3 regions of the Photobacterium sp. GB-36 genome follow, and region 2 is predicted to be linked to each of the others. Evidence: riboswitches for the same ligand, from Rfam matches in the RefSeq annotation. Region 2 holds a riboswitch; each other region holds the start of a gene.
What was found. A riboswitch is a leader RNA that binds a small molecule or an ion and turns the genes downstream of it on or off. The one in region 2 is predicted to bind lysine.

Region 1 (11,080 bases), on a different contig from region 2:
CAACACCCTTGCCCCAGAACTCATCCTGAATGTTATCACTTAGCCAGTAGTTTCCTGCAACTGAAATTAGTTCAGATTGCAAGTTCTGACAGAAAATTGTCGCTTCTAGGTCTCCGTTGGCTCCAGCTAATGCTCGACCACGTAACGTACCGTAAATATGAATGCAACCATCAGCAATAATTTCAGCGCCCGCACTCACATGGTTGAGAATGACAAGGTCACGATTTTTAGCATAAATCTGTTGACCAGAACGAACAGGAGTGCGAATGATAAGTGCAGACTCTCGGCCTTGAACTGGCTGAGAAGATGGCTCAGCTTCAGTAGATTCTACTGTTGTTTTTTCTTTCACCGTGCGTGCGGCATTCATAATAGCAAATCCAGCAGATTTTGCTTGATTTTGTAACGCTTGTTCTTTACAACCGCTGATACCTACAGGGATCATGCCCGCGTCGACAATTGCTCGTTTTAATTGCTCAAAATTAATATCTTTGCCTGCATTAGAGATATCGATAACAACGGGAGCTGATGCAAAGAAATTAGGTGCGAGTTCAATTTTTTCTTTTAGGTGATCGGTCGCTTTTTTGATATCACCATCAATTAAATGAAGCGCAGAGAGCGTAAATGAGCTCCCTTTAAGTTCAGTCGTCTTGGTCATGGTATTTATTATGGTTAATGTTTAAATTAACCATTCTTGTTGATTATCACAAAGGTACTAGCATGGTATATTCCCGAGCAGTTAGGGGCAAGTTATCCTTGCTTTGACATGGGAAATTCAGACAAAAGTCTCATCCTGTAGGGGGAAAAATAAACCAACGGGGAATGATACGTTAAAATAGCTGTCTGAAAGAATAAGCTTTAACAAATAGGTGAATTGAAATGTTGTGTGCAATCTATAAAAGCTTAAAAAAAGATAACACATATTTATATGTAAATAAGAAAGATGATTTCTCCGATGTGCCTGAAGTATTAATGAATACATTTGGTAAACCGCAATTTGTTATGGTGATAAAGTTAGAAGGGAGAAAGTTAGCCTTGGCCGATGTTGAAAAAGTAAAAGAAGCATTAAAGACCGTTGGTTTCTATCTTCAAGTTCCACCGCCAGTAACAAATTTATTGGATCAATATAAAGCCGAGAAAGCCGGCAGAGCTAATTAAGGTTATTATGCATAAGCGTTTTATATCGGCCGTTGTGGCCTTAGGACTAGGGATTTCCTCAACAGCTTTTGCTGCTGATGAAGGGTTTAACGCATATATAAATAAATTAAAAGCAGAAGCGCGTAGTAATGGTATTTCTGAGCCTATTCTCGATTCAGCTTTTAAAGGCATTACATTTACTCATCGTGCAGTAAAGGCAGATAAAAACCAACCTGAGAAAAAGTTAACATTAGATCAATATATTCCACGCGCTGTACCTGACTGGAAAGTAAAACAAGCACGTCGTTTATATCAAGAGAATAAAACAACATTAGATCGGATAGGTAAAGAATACGGCGTACAGCCACGTTTTATTGTTGCGTTGTGGGGAGTTGAAAGTAACTTTGGTAAATTACAAGGTAATTACCATGTTGTTGAAGCATTAACCACGTTGGCTTATGAAGGTCGTCGTGAAGCTTTATTTCGTAAACAAGTGATGGCGGCATTACAAATCCTTCAAGAAGGACATATTACGATTGATGAGATGAAAGGATCATGGGCAGGGGCGATGGGTCAATGCCAATTTATGCCAACATCTTATTTAACCTTTGCGGTTGATGGTAATAATGATGGTAAAGCTGATATTTGGAATACTAAAGCGGATGTTTTTGCATCTGCAGCGAATTACCTAAAAAAATCAGGTTGGAATGATAAATATACTTGGGGACGTCAAGTTAAGATCCCATCATCATTATCGGCCGATTTAAAAGGTACGGGTGTAGAAAAAACCAAAACACTAGCACAATGGCAAACACTCGGTGTTCGTACTATGAGTGGTGGGAATTTACCCAAAGAAGACATTGATGCATGGTTAATTCAACCTGATGACGAACATGGGCGTGCTTACCTTGTTTATGGTAATTACCAAACATTAATGAAATGGAATCGTTCTCATTATTTTGCTTTAGCTGTCAGCCATCTTGCTGATCGTATCTAATAGCTATAACCAATAATAAAAGGTTATCTGTATTGAAAGTCAGGCACTACTGCCTGGCTTTTTATTTTGATATGTGTTTTCTATATTTAAAAGCGAATAAATATTTGCCTAGACATATCTTTAAGCAATTCGAAAACAGCGTTGTTTAGATTGATGTCTATAATTCTTGGTTCATGACAGTATAAAAAAAGCCCAACTAAGTTGAGCTTTCTAAATATATGGTAGGAAATGAAATTAGATTTCAAATTCTTCTAAAGATTTACCATTTTCAAGTGCTTGCTTAAGCGCGCTTGGTGTACGGCCTTGGCCTGTCCACGTTTTTTCTTCACCGTTTTCATCGATGAATTTATATTTAGCTGGACGTGCAGCACGTTTTGCTTTTGGTGCTTTTGAAAGGCTTGCTAACAATTCTTCAGGGTCGATACCATCAGCTAATAGCATTTCACGGTATTGAGCTAGTTTTTCATTACGCTCATTTTCTTTTGCTTGTTCTTCTTCTTCAGCTTCAGCACGTTCTTGAACAACGGTAGTTAATTTCTCTAAAGCTTCTTCTAGTTGCTCTAAAGTATATTCACGAGAAAGTGCACGAAGACTACGAAGGTTTAAAAGTGCTTTCATTGCATCAGACATTTTTATATTTCCTGTTATTTTTAACTAACTGTAAATAATAATAGCAGTGTCGAATCATTTATTACAATAGTAATGCTTTTATTCATTATGTCAAAACACTTTAAACATTCTTTATTGTTAATTGTTAATAAATCCGATATTCGTATTTTTATAAAAATACGAATATCGGATTTATGCTTAATAGATGTTTAAATGGTTACAAAATGAAACATATCTGCTCGTAGGTTCATAATATTTAATGGGTGAAGCTATACTTAGATAAGATTATATTTATAAAGCAATGTTATTTGTTCTGTTGTTAAATGTTTCATGTGATGTTGTTGCAAATAATGAAACATTACGTAGAATAATCGCAACCTTGATGTAAGGTAGAGGCGCGTTATCTAATAGTAATTAACAAGAGGGTGAAACCAATGACGGTTAATGAAAGGAGCTAATGCCGAAGTAAGAGTGACGTCAAATCCTTTTTCTGGGGTTGTATTGAATAAGTGCAACACTGCCATAGTATATAATCATATTCACTATGGAGCGCTACTGTGAAAAGAGAAGAGCCAAGACGTTCTTCAAATATGGTTAACCGCCATGTTATCCAGTAGATCTCCAACCTAATTCGGTTGTCTTTGAGATCATGAATTTAGTAGATTACTCCCATTCATTAGTATCCATTATTCCTCCTATTGTTGCGTTAGGGTTAGCGATACTTTCTCGGCGTGTGTTAGTTTCTCTTGGTGCGGGTATCGTATTAGGAGCACTTTACTTAAATGACTTTTCATTTAACCATTCAGCTTCTTATTTAGGAGGCACTATACAAAACTTATTCATATCTGATGGTGGTATTAATACCTGGAATATGAGTATTGTTTTATTCCTCATTATATTAGGCATGACGACAGCATTGTTAACATTGTCTGGTGGTACTCGTGCATTCGCTGCATGGGCACAAACAAAAATTAAAACAAAAAGGGGCGCGAAACTGCTTGCTGCTTTTTTAGGTGTGTTTATTTTTGTTGATGATTACTTTAATAGTTTAGCGGTGGGTTCTATCGCTCGTCCCGTAACGGATCGCTATTATGTATCTCGTTCTAAATTGGCTTATATATTGGATTCAACAGCCGCTCCAATGTGCGTTCTAATGCCGGCATCGAGTTGGGGTGCGTATATAATTACGTTAATTGGCGGTATTTTAGTTACGCATGGAGTAACAGAATATACACCTTTAAGTGCCTTTTTAACGCTAGCGCCAATGAACTTCTATGCTATTTTTGCTTTAGCTATGGTTTTTGTTGTGTCTTGGTTCCAATGGGATATTGGACCAATGAAAAAACATGAGATGGCAGCAATGCATGGCCGTGGTTTTGATGAAGGCGGTGATGTTGATGAACAAGCAAAAGATTTAACTGACGAATTAGAAATTGTTGAAAGTACGAAAGGTAAAGTTGGCGATTTAATTTGGCCGATTGTTATTTTAATATTTGCCACGTTCTTTTTTATGATTTTTACAGGCTATCAAGCATTAGCAGCAGATGGTAAATCTTTTGCTCTGCTAGGTGCGTTTGAAAATACTGATGTCGGTAAGTCACTTTGTCTTGGTGGTTTATTTGGCTTAGTTGCTGCGATTATTCCAGTCATTCGCCAGCGTATTGCATTTAATGAAGTTATTCGCACATTATGGATTGGTGCTAAATCCATGTTTGGTGCGATTTTAATTTTATTATTCGCGTGGAGTATTGGTAGCGTTATTGGTGATATGAAAACGGGTCAATATTTATCAACCCTTGTACAAGGGAATATTAACCCTATGTTATTACCGATGATCTTATTTTTATTATCAGGCGTGATGGCATTTTCTACAGGTACGTCGTGGGGCACGTTTGGCATTATGTTACCTATAGCTGGTGATTTAGCTGGGGCAACCGATATTACCTTGATGTTACCAATGCTAGCGGGAGTATTAGCAGGCTCTGTATTTGGTGATCACTGTTCACCGATTTCAGATACTACAATATTGTCTTCAACGGGGGCACGTTGCCATCATATTGATCATGTCGCAACGCAACTTCCTTACGCAGTTTCTGTCGCCTTTGTTTCTACTATTGGCTTCCTTGTGCTAGGTATGACTGACTCATTACCCGTAGCCTTCATCGCGGCTATAATTACTTTTATTATGGTTTGTGTGTTGTTTGCTTGGTTATCACGGCGTACTTATGTCCCAACAGTAAAAAGCTGATTTTATCTCTGTTCTTTTAAGCCCATACACTTTTCATGAAAAAGAGTATGGGCTTTTTTGTAACTAATGTGTACTTGTTAAGTCTATCACTTTTCATTGTGAGTGAATTTCTGTAGCATCGGCGCAGTTTTTTTAAACCAATCGTATTACTAGGGAATCCTCATGGCCCAAATGTATTTCTATTACTCTGCAATGAATGCAGGGAAATCGACCACATTATTGCAATCCTCGTTTAATTATCGCGAAAGAGGAATGACCCCCGTTATTTTTACTGCTGCGATTGATGATCGCTTTGGTGTGGGTAAAGTCAGCTCTCGTATTGGTTTAGAAGAAGAGGCTGAGTTATTTAATGCAGAAGATGATTTATTCGAACGATTAAAAGCGTTATCAGATAAAGGTAAAATTGATTGCGTATTAATTGATGAATGCCAGTTCTTATCTAAAGCGCAGGTGTATCAATTAACGGAAGTGGTCGATAAACTCGATATTCCGGTTTTATGTTACGGCTTACGTACAGACTTCTTAGGTGAACTTTTTGAAGGGAGTCGTTACTTATTATCGTGGGCGGATAAGTTAGTTGAATTAAAAACAATTTGTCACTGTGGTCGCAAAGCAAACATGGTGATCCGTCAAGATGAAACCGGTCGTGCTATTGCTGATGGTGAACAAGTTGAAATTGGTGGCAACGCACGTTACGTATCAGTATGTCGATTACATTATAAAGAGGCATTAGGTCGTTAATTATTTAATGATAATAGGGATAGTCCTCTTTATCTTATCCAGTAATACGTAATTATTGCGAAACAAAAAGCCAGCTTATTTGGCTGGCTTTTTCATCGTAACTGACGATTGAATTATTTCTTATTATGACGCTCTTGCAGTTTATTCGTCACATCTGACAGTGATAAACCTTGATCTTGAAGTAGTACAAGCAGGTGATAGATCAAATCCGCTGATTCACATACTAATTCCGCTTTGTCACCCGACGTTGCCGCAAGCGCGACTTCAACACCTTCTTCGCCCACTTTTTGCGATATACGCTTGGTGCCACGGGCGTAGAGGCTAGCTGTGTAGGAAGACTCAGGATCTGCACCTTTACGACTCGCCAAGAGCTGCTCAAGTTGATGAAGGAAAACCAGTGACGGTGGCTGAGCATCACTTTCATCAGAATCAAAACAGGTGGTCGTGTTTAAGTGGCACGTTGGACCAATTGGATCGACGTGTACTAATAAGGTGTCTTGGTCACAATCAAGCTGAATACTTTTAAGTTGCAGTACATTGCCTGATGTTTCACCTTTCGTCCACAGGCGCTCTTTGGTGCGAGACCAGAAAGTGACTTGTTTAGTATCAAGTGTCTTTTGAAGCGCATCTTCGTTCATGTAGCCAAGCATTAGCACTTGACCACTGGCATTATCTTGAACAATAGCAGGGATCAGTCCGGCTACTTTTTCCCAATTGATTTTGGTTAATAAACTCATAGTCGGATCTCCACATTTTGCGTTTTCAGAAATTGCTTTAACTCACCAATGTTGATGATTTGTTTATGGAAAACAGAGGCAGCTAAGGCGCCGTCTACATTCGCAAGCTTAAAGGCATCGCTAAAGTGCTGCATTTCACCCGCACCACCAGAAGCAATTAAAGGCACGTCACATACACTGCGTACCATGTTGAGTTGCTCTAAGTCGTAACCATTACGTACGCCATCTTGGTTCATCATGTTCAGTACGATTTCACCCGCGCCACGACGTTGAACTTCTTCAACCCAATCACGTGTTTGCCATTGGGTAGCTTTGGTACGCTTTTCATCACCAGTAAATTGGTATACCTGATATTGACCTGTTTCAGCGTCAAAATAGGAATCAATACCGACAACGATACATTGCACACCGAACTTATCCGCCAATGTGGTGATTAATGTTGGATCTGCCAGCGCTGGTGAATTGATAGAGACTTTATCTGCACCAAATTGAAGAATACGGCTCGCATCGTCAGCAGATTTAATCCCACCTGCGACACAGAATGGAATATCAATCACTTCTGCAACGCGAGATACCCAGCTTTTATCAACAACACGACCGTCACTTGATGCGGTAATATCGTAGAAAACCAATTCATCTGCGCCTTCTTCAGCGTAACGTTTTGCCAGTGGTACAATGTCGCCAATGATTTCGTGGTTACGAAATTGGACACCTTTTACAACTTGACCATCACGTACGTCTAAACAAGGAATAATACGTTTAGCTAACATTGCGGTCTCCTTAATTGTTCCAGCATGTAAAGGCTTGATCGGCAGTAAACTTACCATCAAGTAGGGCGCGACCGACAATAACGCCAGCCACACCTGAGCCTTTTAATGCTGCAATATCATCAAGCGAGCCAATGCCACCAGATGATTGAAATTGTACTTGCGGGTACTGGCGACAAAGATCGACATACAGTTCGACATTTGAACCAGCCAATGTGCCATCGCGAGAAATGTCAGTACACAGCACGTGCTTTAAACCCACTTTTAAGAAATTTTCTAATAGCGCCTCAATAGTAACGCCTGAATCTTCTTGCCAACCAGAGACAGCGACAATGCGGTTACCGTTGTCATCAATGTTGATATCCAGAGCCAATACGATGTGTTCAGCACCGTATTTTTCCATCCAACCTTTTACCATTTCTGGTTGTTTAACGGCGGTAGAACCAATTACCACACGTTTAGCACCAGCGTTTAACAGATCTGCGACGTCTTGCTCGGTGCGTACGCCACCACCAATTTGTACATTGGCTGGTGTGCTTTTGAGTAGTTTTTCAATTAAAGATAACTGACGCGCTTGCGTATCTTTTGCGCCCGTTAAATCAACCAAATGTAGCCAGTTAGCGCCAGCTTGGTGGTAAAGATTAAATTGCTCTGCGGGATCGACTTTGTATTCTGTCACTTGACCATAGTCGCCTTGGAATAGACGAACGACTTGGCCTTCAATCAGATCTAATGCTGGAATAATCATAACAAGTCCTTTTGTTATCGTTATAGTTCGAGGAAGTTTTGAATGAGTTTCGCGCCAGCTTTACTTGAACGCTCTGGGTGAAATTGCACCCCGTAGTAATTGCCATTTTGCACTGCTGCGGTAAAGCTTTGACCATATTGCGCGCTGGCGATGGTTTTGCCACCTTGCTGCGCGGTATGATCAAATACAGGCATGGCGTAACTATGAACGAAATAAAAATAGCTTCCCGCAGGAATACCTTTAAATAGTGGGTGATTATCTTCCGGTGTAATGGTGTTCCAGCCCATATGTGGCAGCGGTAACCCCTCTGCTTGGATTTTCTCTACAGAAGCATTACACAAATCTAAGCAGGGAATAATTTCACTGCCATTTTGCCCGTGCTCTTGCGACGCTTTACCCAGTAATTGCATACCTAAACAGATACCTAATAATGGCTTAGTCACTTGCTTGACTAAGCCAACTAAATCACGCTGTTGTAGGTTCTGCATTGCTTCACTGGCGGTACCGACACCCGGAAGAAAAAGTTTATCGGCAGCAAGTACAACTGCTGGATCTTTGCTGACTTCTACTTGATAGCCAAGACGTTCAATAGCAAAGCGAACAGAAGAGACATTGGCACAGCCGGTATCAATAATGACGACGCGCTGCTGAGTATTGGTTGTTGTCATTACAACACTCCTTTACTGCTTGGTAGCTCGTTACCTTCTACTTTAATCGCTTGGCGTAATGTGCGCCCGAAAGCTTTAAATAGGCTTTCAACAATGTGGTGGTCGTTATTACCTGATGATGATAAGTGCAGAGTACAAGCGAGCGTATCAGTTAAAGATCGGAAGAAGTGCGGCACCATTTCCGTTGATAAATCACCGACTTGATCACGACTAAATTGTGCTTCAAATTTTAAATACGGACGACCAGAGAGATCTAACGCGCATTGTGCTAAACACTCATCCATCGGTAGGCTAAAGCCAAAGCGGCCAATTCCACGTTTATCACCTAAGGCTTTTTTCAACGCTTCGCCTAACGCAAGTGCAGCATCTTCAACACTGTGGTGATCATCGATGTGTAAATCACCATCAACGGTTAAGGTCATTTGAAAACCGCCGTGCGTGGCGATTTGATCTAACATGTGATCAAAAAAGCCAAGGCCAGTTGAAATCGTATTACCGCCCGTTTGATCTAAATTCACTTTAACGCGAATGTCAGTTTCTTTGGTGGTTCGTACTACTTCAGCAATGCGAGGTTGGGTGGTTAAATCCGTTAATATCTGCATCCAATTCATGGTTTCAGGGTTGTACTGTATACCACGAATTGCCATATTTTCAGCAAGCTGTAGATCGGTAATCCGATCACCAATGACTGCAGAGGTTTCAAAGTCGACGCGACCTTGTTGAAGGTACTCTTTGACCAGTCCAAGTTTAGGCTTACGGCAGCTACAACCTTCGTTATCAAAGTGAGGACAGATCAGCACATCGCTAAATACTACACCTTGTGATTCGAAGATTTCCATCATCATGTTATGTGGCGCATCAAAATCTGCCTGTGGGTAGCTATCTGTACCTAAACCATCTTGGTTTGTCACCATCACTAGTTTGTAGCCTGCGTTTTGCAAAGCAAGTAGGGCAGGAATCACATTCGGTTCAAATTTAAGTTTGTCTAAACGGTCTACTTGAAAGTCTACTGGCGGCTCAACAATTAAGGTGCCGTCACGGTCAATAAATAAAATCTTTTCCTTGCTCACAATCAATGTCCTTATTGTTGTTCTAATTGGCTACGAATAAAGGCGAGAGTTTTCTCACACTCATCGCGGTTACCTACACTGATTCGAATACAGTTTTCAATCGGAGAGCGGCGTAAAATAATGCCGTTATCCCATAATGCTTTAAAGAGTTGATCTGCATTAGGGAATTCAACCAGTAGGTAATTACCGTAGCCATCAAATACGGTTACGCCATCTAACATGCTTAAACCCGCTTGTAAGTAAGCGCGGTTAGCACTGATATCAAGCACTTGGAATTTTGTTCGTGCTCGACCTGCTTCCGATAGGGCTTGGACTGCAATTTCAGTGACAGGTACAGGTACGGGGTAGGGGGCAATCACTTTAAGCAAAACATCGATAATATCGCTGTTAGCAATGGTAAAGCCACAGCGCAAACCCGCTAGTGCAAACGCTTTTGATAACGTACGAAGAATGACTAAATTAGGGTAGCTTGACAGTAAATCGCTGGCGCTTTCTTCTAAGCAGAAATCGATATAGGCTTCATCAACAACGACTAGGGCTGAGTTTACTGTCATATCGAGCAGGGCTTCAATGTCTTTACGTGCTAACAAGTTACCTGTCGGGTTATTCGGGCTACAAACGAAAACTATTTTTACGCCATCAAGGTTTTGTGAAATGGCCTCTAAATCTAATTGCCACTTGCTTGTGAGCGGAATAACTTTCGCATTTACATCGTAAGTTTCAGCACTGATGGCATACATGCCATACGTCGGTGGACAATATAAAATACTGTCTTGGTTTGGCTCACAAAAAGCGCGGATCAGAAGTTCGATACCTTCATCGGCACCACGTGAGGTTAACACTTGCTCGGGTTTTACATTGGCATAGTCTGCGTAGGCATTGATTAATGCTGGTGGCTGACATTCGCTGTAACGGTTTAATCGAGCAAGACTAATGCTGTACTCGTTATCAAACGGCGATTCGTTGGCGTTTAACCAAATATCTCCGTTGCCGCCTAATCGACGGGCTGATTGGTAAGGGGTTAATTCACGTACTGTTTTACGTGCTAGTCTTGCCATCGTCATGATTTATCCCTCACGCTTAGCCGTTAATTTTTCAACACGGATTGTTACTGCACGTTTGTGGGCATCAAGACCTTCAGCATCGGCAATCGTGGTTACTGTTTTTGCTAACCCCAGTAGGCCATCCGCAGACAGCTCTTGTACTGTCATACGCTTAGAAAAGTCAGCCAAGCCTAAACTTGAATAAGTCCGTGTATAACCATAGGTTGGTAATACGTGGTTAGTACCAGATGCATAATCACCAACAGATTCAGGTGACCAGTTACCTAAGAAAATAGAGCCAGCATTGTCAAGTAATGG
Region 2 (11,080 bases):
TTCTTTGTCGCTGTATGTTACAAGATCAGGGTGATCAATATGGTGATTACCACTTTCACCAAAATCTGATTTTAGGTTGTATTTATTAATAAGACGCTGTGCGACAGGTCCGCCAATAATACCCCCCATGACTAACCCAAATGTTGCACATGCCATCGATAATTCAAGCGTATTTAAGCCATAGTCAGTCGAGAAGGTTTGTGCCCAAGCGGCGCCTGTACCATGACCGCCTGATAATGTAATCGAGCCAACAACAAGACCCAGTAATGGATCTAGACCAAGTAGCTTACTTAAGCCAACGCCAACAGCATTTTGAATAACAATAAATACCGTTGCTAAGGCTAGGAATAAGAAGACACGTGATCCACCTTTCGCTAAGAGTTTATAGCTAGCAGCAAGGCCAACTGTTGCGAAGAACATTTCCATTAATGCATTTTTCATACTTAGCTTGAAGCTAATATCAAACCCTTGGAAATGAAAAATTGTTATAATAACAGCAACAACCAAGCCACCAACAATCGGCTCTGGAATGTTATACTTTCTTAAAATCGCAACTTTACTATTAATAAAGTAACCTAGAAAAAGCACGATTATTGCTATGAGCAATGATTCGAGCTCATTAATTTGAATAGTTGTGTTCATCGATAATCTTCTATTGTACTTCTTTGACGCTAATTTTAACGTTTAAAAGGTATTCTTACCATATTGCTATTCAAATTATAATGTAGTAGTCAATTAAGCTTTAAGTGGTGATATTGTATAAAATATCGAATATACCTACTTTAAAAAGTAAATGAAGTTACTTTCTGGTGCTCTTGATGTTATTGAATTGTTTTATTTTTATGCGTTGACGGTTGTTATTTTTCGAAGGTTAAAACTGCAAATAAAAATTACATAAATGCCATCTTTTAAATTTAATTTTTATTATAAAACATATGCTTATCTTATTGTTTTTGCCTAAATCAGTAAGTTGAGTCATATTTATAACGAAATGTGCACTGTAATACGAAGGTTAAAATGAAATTTTAGTTATTATGAATGCAATTGAAAAAAAACGGAAATTTCTCACAATATAAGATTGGTTGTTTTTTGCACAGATGTTTTTTGATTTATTTGGATAAAAAATTAAAAAAATTGAGCGATTTACACTTTAAGAGTATTCAATGCTGTAATTTGTGCTTGTTTTTTGTGTTCTATTTATTGTGATTAAAACTTATTGTAATTTTATTTGGTTATTTACAATAAAAAAGGAAGCTATTGCGATAGCTTCCTTTTGATGAATGAAGATAAAATCAGTTACTGTATTTTTTGAGTTTTAGATCTTTTTTAAGCTGCTGTATATATGCGATACGACTAGGATCTGCCGGTCTTGCTTGTAATTTATTGTTTTCCAATGTTTGTGCTTCATCTGGTAAAACACAACGCCCACTCACGCGTTCATGGTGTTGTTTGGTTTCAAATTCAGCACGTTTTGCAGCTAATTCTTGTTCACGAGCCATCGACTCACGGGCTTTACTTTGATCCGTTGCATCGACAACGACATAGCTATTACGTTTCTGCTGCCGTTGTTGGGCTGTGCCACCAAATTGATCGCGCTGCTTGATAAAGTTATTTAAGTGGTCATCAAAGCTCATCAAAGCATCCTACATAACAATTTCATTACCATAATAATAAGACACATTAAGAATGATGAGAACCTTGTTTTCAACTTAAAGTTGACCTTATTTCATTTGTGTTTAAATATTTCCTCTCAAAATCGGATAATGGTAATGGTTTATCAAAATAAAAGCCTTGTAATTCTTCCACGCCGAGAGATTCTAAGAACTTAAGTTGAACTTCTGTTTCAACACCTTCAGCGACAATTGTTAAATTTAAATTATGAGCAAGTTCTATGATAGAACGACAAATCGTAATACTGTCTTTGTTAAAAGGCAGATCTTTGATGAATTCTCTATCGACTTTTAGAATGTTTATAGGAAAGCGCGAAAGATAAGCGAGGGAAGAGTAACCAGTTCCGAAATCATCAATAGCGATTTTAATGCCTAGTTTACGTAAAGATTTAAGCTGTTTTAAAGCAAAATTAACATCACACATGAGCACGCTTTCTGTTAATTCAAGTTCGAGAAAATGAGGGTTACAACCCGTATTGTTAATCGCTTGTGTTATTGTTTCTACTAAGTCGGCTTCTAATAACTGTCTTGCAGAAATATTGATTGCAATATCAAAGTAATACTCTTTGTCTTGCCAAGATTTTAATTGAAGGCATGCTTGATTTATCAGGTAACGCCCAGCATCGATAATAAGCTCGGATGATTCTAAAACAGGGATAACATCAATAGGTGAACGGTATTCTCCTTTGCTGTTTTTCCAACGTAGTAGGGCTTCAACACCGCACAGTGTGTGTGTATTGGCATTCACCTTAGGTTGATAGAAGTATTCATATTGTTCACTACCAACGGATTTCCGAAGGTCAGACTCAAGTATTAAACGCTGAATGTTTTCCGCTTCCATCGATTCAGTGAAATAGCAGTAGTTGCTACCGGATAATCCTTTAGCGCGATATAAGGCCATGTGAGCGTATTTTTGTATCAGCTTTGGGTCTGATTCGGTGTCTGAGCTTAATGCAATACCAATGTTAGTTGAGATAGAAAGTACTTGGCTATCGATAGATAACGGCGCATTAGTATTTTGTAGTAATCGTTCAGCCACTTGCGTGATTGTTTGTAAATCGTGAAATGATCTGATTAAAATGCCAAATTCATTAGTATCAATACGGGCTAAAACATCTGTCTCACGTAAATTAGATTTTATCCGTTTTGAGACAATTAAAAGGATTTTTTCAATGTCTTCATTACTCATGGATTCATGAAGCTGTTTTGTTAATTCTAAATCGATCACGATGATAGCAATTTGAGCCTTATGTCGAATTGCTTCTTGCATGCTGTGTGCAATATCTTGAGTAAACATTGTTCTATTCGGTAACTGGGTTAATGCATCATAGTGTGCAAGACGGTGTAATCTATTTTCATAACTGACTCTGTCTGTTATGTCTTTGCTTGTTGCTATGTAGTTACAAATATTGCCATCATCACCGCGAATAGGTGAAATGGTATAATCCATATAAATTATATCGTTATCCGTTTTTTTGGTAATAACATGGCGAATGGATTGTCCTGAGACTAATTTGCTAATGAGTTCATCTTGTTCATGCTTATTATCGATATAGTCATTAATACAAATTGAGCTGTGGCTACCAATAAGCTGATTTAAAGGCTTGTTACTCATTTTTACATAAGCCGTATTTACATACTGAATAAAGCCATTTTTATCGGTAATGATAACGGATTCTGCGCTTTGTTCTGCTGCGCGAGATAAGGCTTGTAATTTCTTCTCACGATTAACCCAATAAGTTATATCAGCAATATGAAGTAAAATGTTATCTTCAACATTATCAACTTGCTTAGTTGCAATAACTTCAAGGTGTTTTGAACGTTTATATTTAAGTTTTATATGAGTCTTTAAATGCTCTGTGTTAGGTAATTGATCAATAGTATTAAGTAAGGTTGTGAGTTCATCTTGAATTTGTTTTGAATAGAAGAGACCTATTAATGGTTTTTGTAAAGCGCGAGAATGAATATTAAGTATTTTAAAAGCAGCGTCATTAATCGCTGTAATTTCTCTATTTTTATTGAGTGCTACAATACCATCTTCGCTATTTTTAATAACCGCCGTATATCTTTTTAGATTTTGATCTCGTTGCTTACGTAATATCTGTTCATTTTTACGATTCTTAATTAATCGTCGTATCAACATTGCTGAGCTAATAATTAAAATAAAAAACGTAATATAAATGGCGGTTAAACGTATTCGTGTAAAATTAGAAAAATACAGATTGTTCAGTTCTTTATCAAAATTTAGTGAGGAAATTAACACCCACTCAGATGTGTTTTTATCTATATTTTTATTTAATTTTTTATCTTTAAATATCAGTGGGGTATAGGTGTAGAGATAGTCACCAATGATCGTTTGTCCTTTGTTTAATCGTTTTACAGCGTTCCATAAATAAGGATAGGTAACAGAGAAAAGTACGTCATCAGAACTTGTATTATCATCTCTTGATGGGGTCAGTGATTTGTTTAAGTATGGCTGTGTGATCCATTTTGCATCATTGTTAATAATAAAATTTGTACGCTCTTTATTGCTTGCAATATTACTAACAGGGATTTGGTGGTAACTTAGCTGCACAACCCAATTGCTGTGTTCTAATTTTAAATGTTGATAAAATGATACTTTATTTTGATGTTTATAAATGTAGCTTATTTTATTATTAAGAGAAAATGTATGATCTATATTTTTTAATTCTTGTGGTTCTTCAATGACTTTACTGTAATCAATATGAAAGCCATCTTTCACCTTGTCCAGGAGAAGAACTTGGCTGTTTTTATAGTCAATTAATCGAATGGAGTCATAGAGCTCTGAGGTAATAAGGATGCTCTTAAATTGTTTTAGTACATTTGCCTTTTCCAAGACCCGTAATGGTTCATGAAGAGGTTCTTGCTGTAATTGATAAGTGAGACGGTTTAAATCTTCAGTGATAGTGTTTAGATGTAAGTAACTAATTTGTATAAGAGAATCTAACTGGCGCAGTTCATTTTCTTTGATATGTTCTGCAAGCTGAACACTGTCTTTCTGGTAAAAATAGAGACTTAAAATAGTCACCATAGCAACCAATGGTACTAAAATGGCAAGAAGATACTGTTTTAACCCATTCACACAGACACCTTAATATGAATCCATAGACATACAATGTATAAGTCTATGCTAAAGTGTTCATATAGTTAAGGGGAAATAATGAGAAACGTGACGGGGTAAATATTTCAAGGAAGTTATAAAAGTAACAAGGTAGCATCAAGGTTAAATTTATAAACATAAAATTTAATGATCTTATCTATCATGTTTTTATTGTATATTGTTATAAAAACGGTTTAATTGCGCAATGATAGAAGTCTTGCCTTCACAATTAAAAATTGTTTTTACAGTATCATCAGGTGTTTCAAAAATATGCTTTATAGCGTCTGCACTTTCGTTAGAAATACCATTGATACGATACTCTAAACGTTGGTGAATCAACGAGTCCGTTGCAGTGACATAAATCATATCTATGTCTGTGATACTTTGACGTAGGAAATCACGGTGTTGTTTTTTATAAGCACCTTGTGTAACCACTACACGGGGATAAAGAGTCCGGAAGTGATTAACTTTTTGACTGATACGAATAAAAAAATCATCTCTCATTTCATCCGTAAAAGGCTTGTTCGCAGCAATAACTTCACGCATTTCATCAGTTAAATCGTCATCTGCATGGTAAACAAACCAATCGTCATGAGCACCAATGACATCACCGACAAAAGATTTACCGGCACCAGAAAGACCAAATAAAAATAGGACCGATGGTGCATCGGTTAGTTGAAGACGATGACTCATTTTATGTTCTCATTCTAGAGGTTAAGTACACTTCAGCTGCTATGAATAAACGTGTTAAATCAACTGAGGCGGTAATGTGCCAAATTATTCGAGTTGAGAATAGTAGAATATGCATATAACGTGAATTTGAGATAATAATGTGTACTAACTGAATGTTTTGTAGACGTACAGTGACGTAAAGACATTAAAAATGTGAACTGTGATATTAATTGACTATTGCTATTATTGATCAGTAGTGTTTGGGGTTTTTATATATTTAATCTCATTTTGTGTGACAATAAAGGCAATTGATTTTATTTTTTAGATGGGTATTAAATGCAAACTATTTTAATCGTTATCAATGACGCTCCTTATGGCTCTGAGCGTCCTTTTAATGCATTACGCTTAGCCATTAAACTTAATGAACAGGAAGAACAACCTGTAAGTCTCAAATTGTTTTTAATGTCTGATGCTGTGATGTGCGCGATGAAACAGCAAAATCCGGTAGAAGGCTATGATATTCAACAAATGCTTGAAATCCTTATTGCACAAGGAAGCAAGGTCAAATTGTGTAAAACCTGTTGTTGTGCGCGAGGGCTGTCTGAGTCATTGCTCATTGAAGATTGTGAAATAGGCTCGTTAGATGATTTAGCAAGTTGGACACTAAAGGCGGAAAAAGTACTAACATTTTAATTGTTATGCTCAGTGATTTAACGTAACAGAAAAGAGCTATTTTTGTACAGGAATCACAGAAAGCAAAAGAACTCAGATATTAAATGTATTTATTATCAAAAAGCTGATCAAACTAAGAGTTCTCTTATTTATATATGCTAGTGTCATTAAATAAGCTATTCATATACAGGAGATAAGCTGTGCCGCATTGCATTATTGAATATGCCAAAGATCTTGAAACAGAGATTAATTTAAATGAATTAATGGCAACAACGCATTACGCGACGTTTAGTTCAGGGCTTTTTGATGAAGAAGATATAAAAACCCGTGCCATACCTTATGAGTTATATCGTACAGGGACAACCGAAAAGCCTTTCGTTCATATTACCGTAAGGGTACTTCCAGGTAGAGATCCAAAGCAAAAAGATAATCTATCGGAAGTCATCTTGCACCAAGTGGCAGCAATGTTTCAGAATGATATTTGCGTCACAGTCGAGATTGAAGATATTAATCAGCAATCTTATCGCAAGTATGTCATATAAAAATGCAAATATAATTGCTTTATATCATTACTTATAGCAATAAATCACCGTTCGAATAAAGTATATTTGCACTTAATCATGTTTTCTGTTGATATATATGCAGAAAATGTGAATTAGGATTTGATGATGAATAAGAAAGTTTTACTCATTGCTTTAAGCTCAGTTACATTAGTTGCATGTAATTCTGCAAAAGACGTAACTTCGAATGAGGCGAATATGCAAGAAAGTTGTAATTTTTCTCACGCAATCGTTGGTGGTTGGGCACAAGGTGACATAACACCTGAAGTGGAACAAGCAGCAAAAGACGCCGTTAAAGCAATCCCTGGTGAGCATCAGCTCGGTAAAATCTATCATGTAACACAGCAAGTGGTTGCAGGTATGAACTACTCAATTACATTTAGTATTGAAAATGGTGATTACTACAATGCGACTGTTTTCCATAGCCTACAGAATACTTATGATGTTAAAGATGTAAAACAAGTATCATCAGTAGCTTCGAATTGTGATGTTCATAAGTAATTAAATAATAAGTTCTAATAGATTGAGAAAGCGCTATTATTGAGCAATCAGTAATTGCGCTTTTTTTTGATCAGTCGCAGAGTAATAGAAGAGATAATGTATGCATGTTGTAGGTCAGTGCTATCAAGATGAAAGCTTTTCTAAACAAGAATTGTCCGAAGCTATTTTTGAAAGTTGTCAGTTTTATCGTTGTGATTTCTCACGTGCAAATTTAGTTGAAGCGAGTTTTATCAACTGTAATTTTATTGATGTGGGGGATGACAAAGGCTGTGATTTTTCCTATTCAAAGCTCAAAGATGCGAGTTTTAAGCAGTGTAATTTGTCAATGGCTAGTTTTCGTAATGCGCAGTGTTTTGGCATAGAAATGCGACAATCTAATCTCCAAGGCGTTGATTTTCAATATGCTTCTTTTGCAAATTATATTACCCATAACACTTTCTTTTGCTCGGCATTTATCACTGGCTGCAATTTACGTTATAGCAATTTCGAAGACATAAAATTAGAGCAGTGCGAACTGTTTGAAAACCGATGGAATGGGGCTAATTTGTTGGCAACATCGTTTAAAGGATCTGACTTAAGTCGCGGTGAGTTTTCCTCTGAACAGTGGGGTCAATGCGTTGTAGAAGACGCAGATCTTTGTCATGTGGATTTAGAGGGGGTTGATATTCGACGTGTGAATTTGAACGGTGTAAAAATTTGCGACTGGCAACAAGAGCAATTACTAAGTCAACTTGGCATTATTGTGCTTTAAAGGCTCTATAACTGTCGGTATTATCGAATAAAATAATACCGACAAACAAAAGCTATTTCTTACCATTCACCTTGGTTTTGCATCGAAGCCCAAGGTTCAGCGGGTTCTAGTGCGTCACCTTTTTGTAGCAGTTCAATCGAAATGCCATCAGGTGAACGAACAAATGCCATATGTCCATCACGGGGTGGGCGATTAATGACAACACCATTATTTTGTAAATGAGCACATAAATCGTAAATATTATCGACGGCAAAAGCGAGGTGACCAAAATTACGGCCACCAGTGTACGATTCTGGATCCCAGTTATAAGTTAGTTCTAATAAAGGCGATTGTGTTTCTTTTGCCGTTTCTGCCTGATTAGGTGCAGCTAAAAATACGAGAGTAAAACGTCCACGTTCGCTTTCTTTTCGTCGAATTTCTACCAAACCAAGCTTGTTACAGTAAAAATCCAGTGAAGCATCTAAGTTGCTCACTCGTACCATGGTATGTAAGTATTCCATTCTATTTCCTAGCTTTTATACAAAAAAATCCCCGTTGTCTAATACTTAGCATAAAGCAAATGCGTATTAAAACGAACGGGGATTATTAGATTTTATGATCTAATATTAATGTATTTATTTATGCTGTTACCGCTTGCAGTTGTTTCTTATGACGACGTAGGTGAATCGTACAACATGCAAGGAACCAAACAGAGCTTACTGCAATACCCGCAATTGTTGAAGATAAGATACCCATTGCCAAATAACCTAATAGTGCGCCAAAAGCGACAGTAATAGCATAAGGAAGCTGAGTCATAACGTGATCCATATGGTGACTACCTGCACCTGTTGCAGACAAGATACTTGTGCTTGAAATAGGTGAGCTGTGATCACCAAATACCGAACCTGCAAGTACTGCAGATAACATCGGCATTAATAGGTGAGCATCACTTGCTACCGCCATATCACCAGCAAGTGGCAACATAATACCGAACGTGCCCCAGCTTGTACCTGTCGCAAATGACATTGCACATGAAAGGATGAAGACTAATGCTGGTAGTAATTCCGTTGGGAACCCCCCTTTTGTTAAAGAGGCTAGGTATTGGCCTGTAGACATATCACTCACAACAGTACCGATCGTCCATGCAAAAAGTAGAATGATGATTGCAGGGATCATCGCTTGTACACCTTGAGGTGCCGCAGTTAACCAAGTCTTACGTGGCAGCTTTAAACGTAAAGCTAGAAGAATAGAAACAGCTAGACTACATAAAGATGCGTTAACTAATGAAGCACCTAGATCGGTATGCTCTAAAGAAGCAATTAAGCTAAAAGCCTCGCCTTTTGTGCTTAATACTTCAGCACCACTGATGATCATAAAGATAACGCTTGAGACTGTCAGTGTCAGAATAGGCAATACCATATCAATCATAGTACCTTGGCCTTCAGACTCAGTGGTAATTTCTAAGCCTTTAGGGTGGCCTTTAGATTCATCCCAAAGCTTACCTTCTTCTGCCCATGCTTCATGTTGACGCATTGGACCAATATTAAGCTGGAAGAAAATAACAACGATAACCATTAATAGCGTAAACACGGCATACAAGTTCATTGGGATCATCTGAACAAACAATGAAATAGCACTGATATCGGTAATATGGTTTGTTACTAAAATACCGCTAAGAATAGCAATAATGTAAGCACCCCAAGAAGAAATTGGCGTGATAACACAAACAGGTGCAGCCGTTGAATCAAGTAAATAAGCAAGCTTTGCACGTGAGATATTGAAGCGATCTGTTACTGGGCGACAAATAGGCCCCACAGATAAGCTATGGAAAAAGTCATCAATAAAGAAAGCAAAAACCATTAAACCCGTTAGCATATTTGCGCTACGGCGATCTTTACAGCGACGAACACCCCATTCAGCAAATGCTTTAGTGGCACCTGTTGCTGTCATTAAGCTGATCAAACCACCGAGCAAAAGCATAAAGATGATCATATTAACGTTACCGCTATTTACAGCACCGTCTGCCCAAACAAGGCCTACAACTTTATTTACGATATATTGAAGCGCCGCTAAAGGGCTGTAATCATTAAGAAGGATTGCGCCTGCAACAATACCAAGGCCAAGTGATAACAATACACGTCGTGTAGTGATTGCTAAAACAACCGCCAGTAAGGGTGGTACAACAGATAGCAGGGAGTCAGAATATTGAACTAGATTCATGGATCTCTTAAACACCTATATTAGGTGGAGATCTACCGAAAGGATAGAGAAACAGATTTCAGGAGAAAAAATACTTCTTCGTATCCCTTAGGGTAGCGCTCCATAGACAAAATAACTATGGCAGTTCTGCACTTATTTAATGCAGACCCAGCGATTGTTGACGACACAACAAACACTTCGGCGCCGACTCCTTTCCCCAGACTTCAAAGGTGTCACCCTCCATCCGGATACTTTTAGGCAGCGCGCCTCTACTCAAAGGATTGAAATTTGATGATACCTATTAATTTTGCTTAGGCAATAAAAAGCAGACAGAAAATGCATATTAATTGTAAATATTGTTACTGTTGATGGCATGTTAACCAATTAGTAGCGATATATTCCATTTAGATAATCGCTCATTCTGTTATGCTATTAGGCTGATTTTGTTCTGGTGTTGTCATGGCGTGTATATTCCCAGCATAGCCACCTTTAATTAAATCTTTTCTTACCTCTGCTACTTCTTGTGGTGTAACAGGTACAGTTCTATCACCTAACTTATCTCGGACAAAGCTAATTAATTTCGCAAGGTTGGCATCACTGAGCACCGAGTTAAAGCTACTCATAGGCATAAAGTTACTGTCTTGTTCCATGAAGTTTGGCGATAAACCACGAATGGTAACGGCAATCGTATCGTAAGGATCACTGTGCATAATTATCCCGTTGTTAAGCAGCGTAGGGGCGATCCCTTTCCTACCTTTACCGTCTTTACCATGGCATGCACCACAGGTTTGCACATACACACCATATAGTTTGGCTTCGTTTTCAGGATCGTTGCTACTTAACGGTTTTAGCTCTACGGTTTGAATATCAACAGTGGCAGGTACCAAATCACCAAAGCCTGGTGGGTTAAGCTGAGGAACCGAGCTATCTAACTCGTTATATTTATCACCAGTGA
Region 3 (11,080 bases), on a different contig from region 2:
GCATAAGCGGTTGGAAGAGCAAATCCTGATCATTGATGGTGGCATGGGCACCATGATCCAAGGTTATAAATTGGAAGAAGATGATTATCGAGGTCAACGATTTGCTGATTGGCATTCTGATCTAAAAGGGAATAATGATCTTTTAGTATTAACCCAACCCCAGCTGATTAAAGATATTCACCTCGCGTATTTAGAAGCTGGGGCGGATATTCTAGAAACCAACACTTTTAATGCTACAACGATTGCGATGGCGGATTACGACATGGAATCGTTGAGCGCGGAAATTAACTATGAAGCAGCGCGTCTCGCTCGTCTTGCTGCCGATGAATGGACCGCTAAAACACCAGAAAAACCACGTTTTGTTGCCGGTGTTTTAGGACCGACAAACCGTACTTGCTCTATCTCTCCTGATGTTAACGATCCTGGCTATCGTAATGTTACCTTTGATGAACTAGTTGAAGCCTATTCTGAATCGACACATGCCTTAATTCGAGGTGGCGCCGATATTATCTTGCTTGAAACTATCTTTGATACCTTGAATGCTAAAGCTTGTGCTTTTGCCGTTTCAGGGGTTTTTGAAGAGTTGGGTTTTGAACTACCAGTGATGATTTCAGGCACCATAACAGATGCCTCGGGACGTACTCTTTCTGGACAAACAACGGAAGCGTTTTATAACTCATTACGTCATGTTAAACCAATTTCCTTTGGTTTGAACTGTGCGCTTGGGCCTGATGAATTACGTCAGTATGTTGAAGAGTTATCGCGTATTTCAGAATGTGCTGTTTCAGCTCACCCAAATGCAGGTTTACCCAATGCCTTTGGCGAATATGATCTTGAAGCTGAAGAAATGGCGGAACATATCCGCGAGTGGGCGAAAAGTGGTTTTCTCAATATGGTGGGGGGCTGTTGTGGTACTACGCCAGAACATATCCGCCATATGTATGAAGCGACTCAAAATCTTAAACCTCGCCAATTACCTGATATTCCAATTGCTTGCCGTTTATCAGGGTTAGAGCCGTTAACGATTGATGCTGATACCTTATTTATTAACGTTGGTGAACGTACCAATGTGACAGGCTCTGCTCGATTTAAGCGCTTAATCAAAGAAGAGCTTTATGATGAAGCATTAGAGGTTGCTCGTCAGCAAGTGGAGGCTGGGGCTCAAATCATCGATATTAATATGGATGAGGGGATGCTTGATGCGAAGGCTGCAATGGTACGCTTTTTAAACCTTTGTGCTACAGAGCCTGAAATATCGAAAGTGCCTATTATGGTCGATTCTTCTAAATGGGAAGTGTTAGAAGCAGGGCTTAAATGTGTACAAGGAAAGCCTGTTGTTAACTCTATCTCGATGAAGGAAGGTAAAGATAACTTTATCACTCAAGCGAAATTACTTCGTCGTTATGGTGCTGCGATTATCGTGATGGCATTTGATGAAGTTGGTCAGGCGGATACTCGCGAACGTAAAATTGAAATTTGTACTAATGCTTATCGTGTGTTGGTTGATGAAGTCGGCTTTCCACCTGAAGATATTATTTTTGATCCTAATATTTTTGCTGTTGCGACCGGTATTGAAGAGCACAACAATTACGCCGTTGATTTTATTGAAGCGGTAGGGGATATCAAACGTACACTGCCGTATGCCATGGTATCAGGCGGGGTGTCGAATGTTTCGTTCTCTTTCCGTGGTAACAATGCGGTACGTGAGGCCATTCACGCTGTTTTCCTGTATTACTGCTTTAAAAACGGTATGGACATGGGAATTGTCAACGCAGGCCAACTTGCTATTTATGATGATTTGCCTGATGAATTACGCGATGCGGTTGAAGACGTTGTGCTTAATCGCCGTGATGATAGTACAGAGCGCTTATTAGACATTGCCGCTAAATACAGAGATAGCGGTAATGTTGAAGAAGATCGCAGCGCTGCAGAATGGCGTGGATGGCCAGTTGAAAAGCGTTTAGAGCATGCGCTAGTTAAAGGTATAACCGAATTTATTGTTGAAGATACTGAAGAATCTCGTCAGAAAGCCAGTAAACCACTCGAAGTGATCGAAGGCCCATTAATGGCTGGGATGAACGTTGTTGGTGATCTATTTGGTGAAGGTAAGATGTTCTTACCGCAAGTCGTAAAATCGGCTCGAGTAATGAAACAAGCGGTTGCCTATTTAGAACCGTATATTGATGCAGAAAAACAAGCTGGACAAACCAACGGTAAAATTCTTCTAGCAACCGTTAAAGGCGATGTTCACGACATTGGTAAGAATATAGTTGGTGTGGTACTGCAATGTAATAACTACGAGATCATCGATCTTGGGGTGATGGTGTCATGCGATAAAATTCTAAAAGTCGCCAAAGAAGAAAACGTCGATATTATTGGCTTGTCGGGTTTGATCACGCCATCGCTTGATGAAATGGTCCATGTTGCCAAAGAAATGGAGCGACAAGGATTTGATATCCCTTTGCTTATCGGTGGTGCAACAACTTCTAAAGCCCACACGGCGGTTAAGATTGAGCAAAACTACAATCAGCCAGTAGTGTATGTATCTAATGCATCACGCGCAGTAGGTGTTTGTTCTGCGTTATTGTCTGATGAACAAAAGCCAGCGTTTGTTGAGCGTTTAAACCAAGAGTACGATGTGGTACGTGAGCAACATGCGCGTAAGAAACCACGTACCGCACCTATTTCGTTAGAAGAAGCACGTGCTAATGCGGTTAATATTGATTGGCAAAATTATACGCCGCCAGTACCGAAAAAAGCCGGTGTTCACACCTTCACTGATTTTCCTGTAGCTGAAATTCGTAAGTATATCGATTGGACGCCATTTTTCATGACGTGGTCATTAAGTGGTAAATACCCAACGATTCTTCGTCATGAAGTTGTGGGTGAAGAAGCGACTAAGTTGTTTAATGATGCTAATAAAATCTTAGATGAGATCGAGAAAACAGGCATGATTAAAGCTAACGGTGTGTGTGGTTTATTCCCTGCCAATAATGTCGGTGATGATATTGAAGTGTACACAGACGATAGCCGAACTGATGTTTTAACTGTGCTGCATGGTTTACGTCAGCAAACCAAAAAGCCGAAAGGTCCTAACTATTGTTTATCTGACTATATTGCGCCTAAAGAGAGCGGCAAGGCTGATTGGATTGGCGCTTTTGCGGTAACAGGTGGGATTGGTGAATATGACATTGCTGAGCAATTTAAAGCAAAAGGTGATGATTACAATGCCATTATGGTACAGGCTGTTGCGGATCGATTAGCGGAAGCCTTTGCTGAATGTATGCATGAAATGGTACGTAAAGATATTTGGGGTTATGCAGCTGATGAAAATCTGAATAATGACGATTTGATCCGAGAAAAGTATCAAGGTATTCGTCCTGCACCTGGTTACGCCGCATGTCCTGAGCATACCGAAAAAGGTGCTATTTGGCAGTTACTTGATGCTGAGAAAAATACTGGCATGGCACTAACGGAAAGTTACGCAATGTGGCCTGGTGCTGCAGTTTCGGGATGGTATTTCTCACATCCTGATTCTCGTTACTTTGCGGTTGCTCAGATCCAGCAAGATCAGTTAGAAAGTTATGCCGATCGAAAAGGTTGGGATTTGATCGAAGCTGAGAAATGGTTAGGCCCAAATCTTTAATGCTTAATCGATAGTGAATAAAAAAGGCGCTCAATGCGCCTTTTTGTTTATCGGAACTTTATTTGGGTTAGTTAGAAAGAGCTTATTCCAATAAAGATGCGTGCAGTGTGCGAACCACGTCTTTAGCTTCATCTTCATTAATTAAGAAACATAAATTATGTGGGCTAGCGCCGTAGCAAATCATACGAAGGTTATGATCTTCTAGCGCGCCAAAGATATCTTTGGCTGAGCCTTTCGTATCACTCATTTGGTTACCGATAAGTGCAACCAGTGATAGCCCTTGCTCGACGTCAACCACACATAATTGGCTTAATTCTTCAACGACTTGAAGCGGAAGCGTTGGCGCACCGCCACCCGTATCAGTTTGATCTAAGGTCAGTGAAACGCTGACCTCTGAGGTTGTGATGAGATCAACTGAGATTTTATGTTCAGCCAAGATACGAAAGACTTCTGCTAAAAAGCCATATGCATGGAACATATTTAAGCTCGTGAGTGTCACCATGGTTTGGTTGGCACGTAATGCGAGTGCTCTAAATAGTGGCGCTTCTTCAACGGATTGTCTGATCCAAGTACCGCCTTGCTCTGGTGCTTTTGATGAACCTACAAATACTGGGATCTGTTGACGAACAGCAGGTACTAGGGTTGATGGGTGTAAAATTTTAGCACCAAAGTTTGCCATTTCAGATGCTTCGCTAAAACTGATCTCTTTGATCGGTTTAGCGGCCGATGTAATACGTGGGTCGGTAGTGTATAAACCCGGTACGTCAGTCCAAATCTCTAATGTGCTAGCATTTACGGCTTCTGCGATTAAAGCGGCACTATAGTCACTCCCCCCACGACCAAGTGTTGTCGTAACACCTTGGCTGTTTGATCCAATAAAGCCTTGTGATACCACGATATTATTGTCTAATAGTGGTAATAATTGCTCAGTCGCTAATTGCTTAATTGTTTCTGGCTGTGGGATCGCTTTACCAAATTGATCATCAGTACGCATGATGGAACGAATATCTACACGTACAGCTGGGGCGTTTAGCTCGACTAATATTTGACTAAAAAGATGGGTTGAAAGCAGCTCGCCATGGCTAACAATTTGATCGGTCAATTGTGCAGAGGTTGTTGATGCCGCATGTTCAGCTAAGGTTGCGATGTTATCAAGTAGGCCGTAAATAGCGTCTTGAATATTTTCTGGGTGCTGAAGTTGATCAAGAACATCTTGGTGGGTTTGGGTCAGTGTCTGAATGCGCTGTTGGCGGGTCGTTGAATCGCTCACGCCATTAGCAAGTTCTACCAGAATATTCGTGACACCAGAGCAGGCGCTGATTAACACAATTTTAGTGTCTGGATTAGCAATAACAATGGCAGCACTTCGGCTCATTGCGGTGTAATCAGCAACACTGGTACCGCCAAATTTTGCGACAGTGAGTGAATCTGAATGTGTTGCAGCCTTGTCCATAATTAATTTCTCCCTAAATAGTAAACACATCACAAGGTAGGCTATTTTTTCGGGAGTATTCCCGACATCCTGTCAGGAGAGCATAAGAGGTGAATAGTCACTCACCCAGAAGCTCCCCACCAATGTCAATCATTGACCTTGGTGACAGCTAGAAGGATTCAACCTTCATAGCCGATATAACTCATCCCCTAATCAGTTATACCTCGGCGTTACTCTCCCTCTCATAATGGCGATTGGATGGGGTCCTGTCATTATGATACCTAGGTAACGCTCCTCTTCCGTTTAAAGTCGTACTGTTTGAATAATAAGTGCTTGAATAAAATATCATCTTATTGAATAAGATTCATCACCCTGTTGTCAAATGGAATATGACAATTTATTTACATATGATATTTCGTCAATGTGTGTCATGGGATCGGTATAGGTCGCTTGCACCAATGAAGGGGCTCTAATACTCTAAAATAGATAGCAACGCGTTCCACATAAAAATATCGACAGGGACAATGACTTTACGGAGCAAAAGAATGACAATTACCAGCTTTATCCCACCGCATCGAACCCTCATGGGGCCGGGACCATCAGATATTTATCCGCAAGTATTACAAGCGCTTAGTCGTCCTACGGTAGGGCACCTTGATCCATTATTTATCGGCATGATGGATGAATTAAAACAATTGTTGCAATATGCCTTTCAAACCCAAAATGCCTTTACCATCGCTGTTTCAGCGCCAGGTAGTGCAGGAATGGAAGCCTGCTTTGTTAATCTCGTTGAAGCTGGGGATAAAGTACTAGTTTGCCGTAATGGCGTTTTCGGGGAACGGATGCGGGAAAATGTCGAGCGTTGTGGTGGTGTTGCTATCGTTGTGGATAACGAATGGGGGGCGGCGGTTGATCCTTATTTAGTGGATCAAGCGTTACAAAACGATCCTGAAATTAAAATTGTTGCTTTTGTACATGCCGAAACCTCAACCGGCGCATTGAGTGATGCGAAAACATTGGCGGAAATTGCCCGTAAACATGATTGCTTAACGATTGTTGATGCGGTGACATCACTTGGTGGTGTTCCTTTGCTGGTGGACGAGTGGCAATTAGATGCGGTTTATTCAGGTAGCCAAAAGTGTTTGTCCTGCACGCCGGGGTTATCGCCATTAACGTTTTCTCAAAAGGCGATTGATAAGATCCAACGACGTAAAACCAAAGTACAAAGCTGGTTTTTAGATCAAAGTTTGGTGCTAGGTTATTGGAGTGGTGAAGGTAAGCGTAGCTATCACCATACTGCACCTGTAAACAGTTTATATGCGTTGCATGAAGCCTTGGTATTATTGCAAAACGAAGGGTTAGAAAATGCATGGCAGCGCCATCGAAATGTCCATGAAGAGCTTAAAGCAGGGCTTGAAAAGCTTGGGATCCAATTTGTGGTAGAAGAAATGTCACGTTTGCCCCAACTCAATGCGGTTTATATCCCTGAAGGCGTTGATGATGCTGAGGTACGTAATGAGTTGCTGCAACGTTACAACTTGGAAATCGGAGCAGGTTTAGGTGCGTTGGCAGGTAAAGCGTGGCGTATCGGTTTGATGGGCTATGGTGCGAGAAGTGAAAATGTTGCGCTGTGCTTAAAAGTGCTAGAAACCACATTGAAGTAATTTATTGATGAGTAAATAAAAATGGCTACCAATTGGGTAGCCATTTTTTATAGTTATTTAGCAGCAGACGTTGCCTTTGCTTCGCTGTTTTGCTGCTCAAAATTTAAAGATGGGAATAAGAACAGCGCTTCATCTCTGATTTGTGATGCTTGCTCTTTATTGCCGAGGGCATCGTAAGCGAGGATCAGGTTTTGATACAGTGCCGGTCGCGGCCATGTTTTCGCTTTCTCGGTTGCCCATTGAATATAGTCTTCAATTAATGCTGGCTTATTACTGCTAATTCCGAGTTGTAACTGGGTTAACTGCAAATCCCAATCAAAACGGTTTTTCCACGACCATGGATTATTCACCTTTAGTAAGTATTCAATATTGACTGGTCGAGTGGTTTCAAATTTAGTTAACTGCCAACCTGAATACAGGGTTGTTATCATAAAGCTAGAGATAAAAATTGGTACAATAAGTGCGAAAACTTTCAGCCCTAGTACGTAGCTTAATGATTGGCGATGATATTTGGTGGTGAGGTTATCTACCCAAAATATCAGTATGATAAAGATCAGCCAATGGACTAATGAATGGTAGAAAGGATACTCAAGTTGGGTATGCAGAACGATAGGGAAAAACAATCCTATTAAGGCTAACTGGGTACCATTAGGCGCTTTTCTTATTTTTACCATTACCGCAAATGCAGCAAGCAATAAGCCGATAAGTGGGACTATACCGCCTTCGTCTGCCCAGAAAAGTAACTCGTTATGTGGGTGATCTAAGCTAGGAACACCTGCATGTTGTGCTGGATCTTCATTGTGCCATAACGCTGTTTGTGTGATGTAAGCTGCTTCAAACTTTCCATAGCCATAACCAGTGAGTGGTTTAGTAGTAAACATATCATAGGCTTGTGGGAAGTGGATTGCTCTTAAACTTTCTAGACTGGTGCTGTTTTCTTTTGGTGACCAATTCTCTGTAGATGAAATATTCCATGCTAAACAAAGCCCTAATGTAATCATTAACAACCATAAACGTTGAGCTTGTTTTGCGGCAAAGCGACGTAAATACGGCAGCATTAGTACTATACCGATAATTGCGCCTAGCCAGCCTGTACGAGAGTTCAATACCACTAATATTGGAATCGTTAGTATAGGTGTTATCAGCAAAGTGACATGTTGCCATGACCATTTACCGCGATATAGCGGAATACGTGCTAATAGATACGTACCAATCACAAGCCCTGTTGCAAGAAAACTCGCCATCACATTTGGTTGTTGAAAAATACCATAAGGGCGGTTAGCGATAGTGTCATAGCCGATAGGGTTCTTTGCTGGGATCCAAAGGTATTGATACCACGCAAATACGGCTTCAATGAGTACCCCAATTAAAATAAACCATAACAAACGTTGGCGTTGCTGGTGGGTAAAAACGAATTGCTGCAAGCTGACAAAAAACAGAAATCCAGCCCACAAGGTAAACAAGCGATTAAACGCCGCTCCTGCATCAGCATTGGAATAAAAAATGGGGAGAGTCAGCAGTACACAACAAGTAAACAATAATAGTGTTAGGCGTGAATAACGCCAGATTTGTTGGCGACAAATTTCCAGTAAGCCGAAGGAGATAGCAAAACTAAAAGGGATCCAAACTGCAGCGTTAAACGAGAGCTCAAGCCCTGAACCGCCGGGATTATGTTGGAAGTAGTGCATAGCAACAATAAAAATAACACCGATTGTTGCAAGGAAATAGCGTACCAATGGTTTAGAAATCCGTTTCTTTTCTAATCTGGTACCTTCGAGTTGTAACACTGTCATGGTTGTTCCTGAGTATGAATAAGCAAACAGGCTGAATAAAATCAGCCTGTTATCATATACTAGCGTGTTTTCATATTCTAACCTAGCAGCGGTTTAAGGAACCTTGCTGTATGTGAGCCTTTCACTTTCGCTACATCTTCAGGTGTTCCTGTTGCAATGATCTCACCACCACCGCTACCGCCTTCAGGACCAAGATCGATGATCCAATCTGCGGTTTTTATTACGTCTAAGTTATGTTCGATCACCACAATGGTATTACCTTTATCACGCAATTTATGCAGTACTGTTAATAGCTGCTGAATATCGTGGAAGTGTAATCCGGTTGTTGGTTCATCCAGAATATAAAGTGTCTTTCCGGTATCGCGTTTCGATAACTCTTTTGCGAGTTTTACACGTTGTGCTTCACCGCCTGATAAGGTTGTCGCCGCTTGACCTAAACGAATATACGATAAACCAACATCCATTAAGGTTTGTAACTTTCTTGCAATAGCGGGAACCGGATCAAAGAATTCTCGTGCATCTTCAACCGTAAGCTCTAACACTTCATCAATGGTTTTACCTTTGTAGCGGATCTCTAAGGTTTCACGGTTATAACGTTTTCCTTTACAGGCATCACAAGGGACATAAACATCGGGAAGAAAATGCATTTCAACTTTAATAACACCATCACCTTGGCAGGCTTCACAGCGACCACCACGAACGTTAAAACTAAAACGCCCTGGTTTATAACCACGGGAACGGGCTTCTTGAGTGCCTGAAAAAAGCTCACGAATAGGGGTGAAAATACCGGTATAAGTGGCAGGATTTGAACGCGGAGTACGACCAATCGGGCTTTGGTTAATGTCGATAACCTTATCGAAATGTTCTAGATCTTGGATCTCACGATACGGCGCAGGTGTGCCAGTTGTTGCACCATTTAATTTGTGATGAGCAATTTCAAAGAAGGTATCGTTAATAAGTGTTGATTTTCCTGAGCCAGAAACACCGGTAATACAGGTAAATAAACCAACAGGGATTTCAACATTGACATCTTTTAGGTTGTTACCGGTAGCGCCCAGTAGTTTGACGGTTTTTTCGGGATCAAACGGTGTGCGATCAGTGGGAATTTCAATTGCTTTTTTCCCGCTAAGGTATTGGCCTGTTAAAGATTCTTTTGATTTTAAGATATCTTTAACGCCACCTTGCGCAATGATATTACCGCCGTGAACACCCGCACCAGGGCCAATATCAATCACGTAATCAGCGGCACGAATAGCATCTTCGTCGTGTTCAACTACAATCACGGTATTGCCTAAATCACGTAGGTGAATCAAGGTTTTGAGTAGTCGTTCGTTATCACGCTGGTGGAGACCAATGGAAGGCTCATCTAAAACGTACATCACGCCCACAAGCCCCGCACCAATTTGGCTGGCAAGACGAATACGTTGTGCTTCACCGCCAGATAAAGTATCGGCACTGCGAGATAGGCTCAGGTAGTTTAAGCCAACATTGATTAAGAAACTTAAACGCTCGTTGATCTCTTTTAAGATCTTCTCTGCAATTTGTGCCCGTTGCCCCGTTAAGGCTAATTCATCAAAGAATTGGTGCGCGCCACTAATACTCATTTCACAGATTTGCGGCAAGTTAGTCTCACCAATAAACACATGACGTGCTTCTTGGCGTAAGCGTGAACCATGACAGCTTGCACATGGCTTAGTCGAAACAAATTTAGCTAGCTCTTCACGTACCGAGTTTGATTCGGTTTCACGGTAACGACGTTCCATATTATTGAGGATCCCCTCAAATGGATGGCGTCTTACGGTAATGTCACCACGATCGTTGATGTATTTAAACTCGATCTCTGTATTGCCAGAACCGTTTAAAATGACTTCTTTGACTTTCTTCGATAGCGAATCAAAGGGTGCTTCAACGTCAAACTTATAATGCTCAGAAAGTGATTTAAGCATTTGGAAATAGTAAAAATTACGTTTATCCCAGCCGCGTATAGCGCCGCCAGATAAACTTAATTCGCCATTTTGAATCACCCGTTCGGGATCGAAGTACTGCTGAACACCAAGCCCATCACAAGTACCACAGGCACCGGCTGGATTGTTAAACGAGAACAGGCGTGGTTCAAGCTCTTGCATACTATAACCACAGTGTGGACAGGCAAAATTGGCAGAAAATACCTGCTCTTCACCTTCTTCACCGGACATCGGTGCTATCACTACATTACCGCCTGATAGCTCTAAAGCGGTTTCAAAAGATTCGGCTAAGCGGATCTGTAGATCGTCACGAACTTTGAAGCGATCAACGACCACTTCAATGGTATGTTTTTTATGTAGTTCTAATGTTGGTGGATCGGAAAGATCGCAAACTTCACCATCAATACGGGCGCGGATATAACCTTGTGCAGCTAAGTTCGCCAGCGTTTTTACGTGCTCACCTTTACGCTCTTTAATGATAGGTGCCAGTAGCATTAGCTTACTGCCTTCTGGCATGGCTAAGACTTGGTCGACCATCTGACTCACAGTTTGCGCTGCAAGCGTAATGTCATGGGTTGGAC

Region 1: it holds a riboswitch for lysine, as region 2 does, so the genes downstream of both, C9J46_RS03545 (Na+/H+ antiporter NhaC family protein) here and C9J46_RS11700 (Na+/H+ antiporter NhaC family protein) in region 2, are expected to answer to the same signal.
Region 3: it holds a riboswitch for lysine, as region 2 does, so the genes downstream of both, lysC (lysine-sensitive aspartokinase 3) here and C9J46_RS11700 (Na+/H+ antiporter NhaC family protein) in region 2, are expected to answer to the same signal.

The regions. Positions count from the first base shown of each region.
Region 1 covers NZ_PYNY01000003.1:44,195-55,274, reverse strand. The annotation lists gene minC (septum site-determining protein MinC) at 1-655, opposite strand, end outside; gene C9J46_RS03560 (YcgL domain-containing protein) at 877-1,155, shown strand; gene C9J46_RS03555 (lytic transglycosylase domain-containing protein) at 1,163-2,131, shown strand; gene C9J46_RS03550 (H-NS family nucleoid-associated regulatory protein) at 2,366-2,761, opposite strand; lysine riboswitch at 3,123-3,303, shown strand; gene C9J46_RS03545 (Na+/H+ antiporter NhaC family protein) at 3,390-4,988, shown strand; gene C9J46_RS03540 (thymidine kinase) at 5,151-5,729, shown strand; gene hisIE (bifunctional phosphoribosyl-AMP cyclohydrolase/phosphoribosyl-ATP diphosphatase HisIE) at 5,843-6,466, opposite strand; gene hisF (imidazole glycerol phosphate synthase subunit HisF) at 6,463-7,236, opposite strand; gene hisA (1-(5-phosphoribosyl)-5-[(5-phosphoribosylamino)methylideneamino]imidazole-4-carboxamide isomerase) at 7,247-7,981, opposite strand; gene hisH (imidazole glycerol phosphate synthase subunit HisH) at 8,002-8,649, opposite strand; gene hisB (bifunctional histidinol-phosphatase/imidazoleglycerol-phosphate dehydratase HisB) at 8,649-9,719, opposite strand; gene hisC (histidinol-phosphate transaminase) at 9,731-10,777, opposite strand; gene hisD (histidinol dehydrogenase) at 10,787-11,080, opposite strand, start outside.
Region 2 covers NZ_PYNY01000011.1:30,507-41,586, forward strand. The annotation lists gene gltS (sodium/glutamate symporter) at 1-642, opposite strand, end outside; gene C9J46_RS11660 (hypothetical protein) at 1,293-1,634, opposite strand; gene C9J46_RS11665 (EAL domain-containing protein) at 1,705-4,773, opposite strand; gene C9J46_RS11670 (hypothetical protein) at 4,960-5,484, opposite strand; gene C9J46_RS11675 (DsrE/DsrF/TusD sulfur relay family protein) at 5,800-6,156, shown strand; gene C9J46_RS11680 (5-carboxymethyl-2-hydroxymuconate Delta-isomerase) at 6,336-6,677, shown strand; gene C9J46_RS11685 (cystatin domain-containing protein) at 6,804-7,196, shown strand; gene C9J46_RS11690 (Qnr family pentapeptide repeat protein) at 7,297-7,947, shown strand; gene C9J46_RS11695 (VOC family protein) at 8,007-8,447, opposite strand; gene C9J46_RS11700 (Na+/H+ antiporter NhaC family protein) at 8,566-10,146, opposite strand; lysine riboswitch at 10,232-10,405, opposite strand; gene ccoP (cytochrome-c oxidase, cbb3-type subunit III) at 10,542-11,080, opposite strand, start outside.
Region 3 covers NZ_PYNY01000005.1:231,399-242,478, reverse strand. The annotation lists gene metH (methionine synthase) at 1-3,646, shown strand, start outside; gene lysC (lysine-sensitive aspartokinase 3) at 3,729-5,099, opposite strand; lysine riboswitch at 5,201-5,385, opposite strand; gene C9J46_RS07370 (alanine--glyoxylate aminotransferase family protein) at 5,624-6,742, shown strand; gene C9J46_RS07365 (PglL family O-oligosaccharyltransferase) at 6,796-8,535, opposite strand; gene uvrA (excinuclease ABC subunit UvrA) at 8,613-11,080, opposite strand, start outside.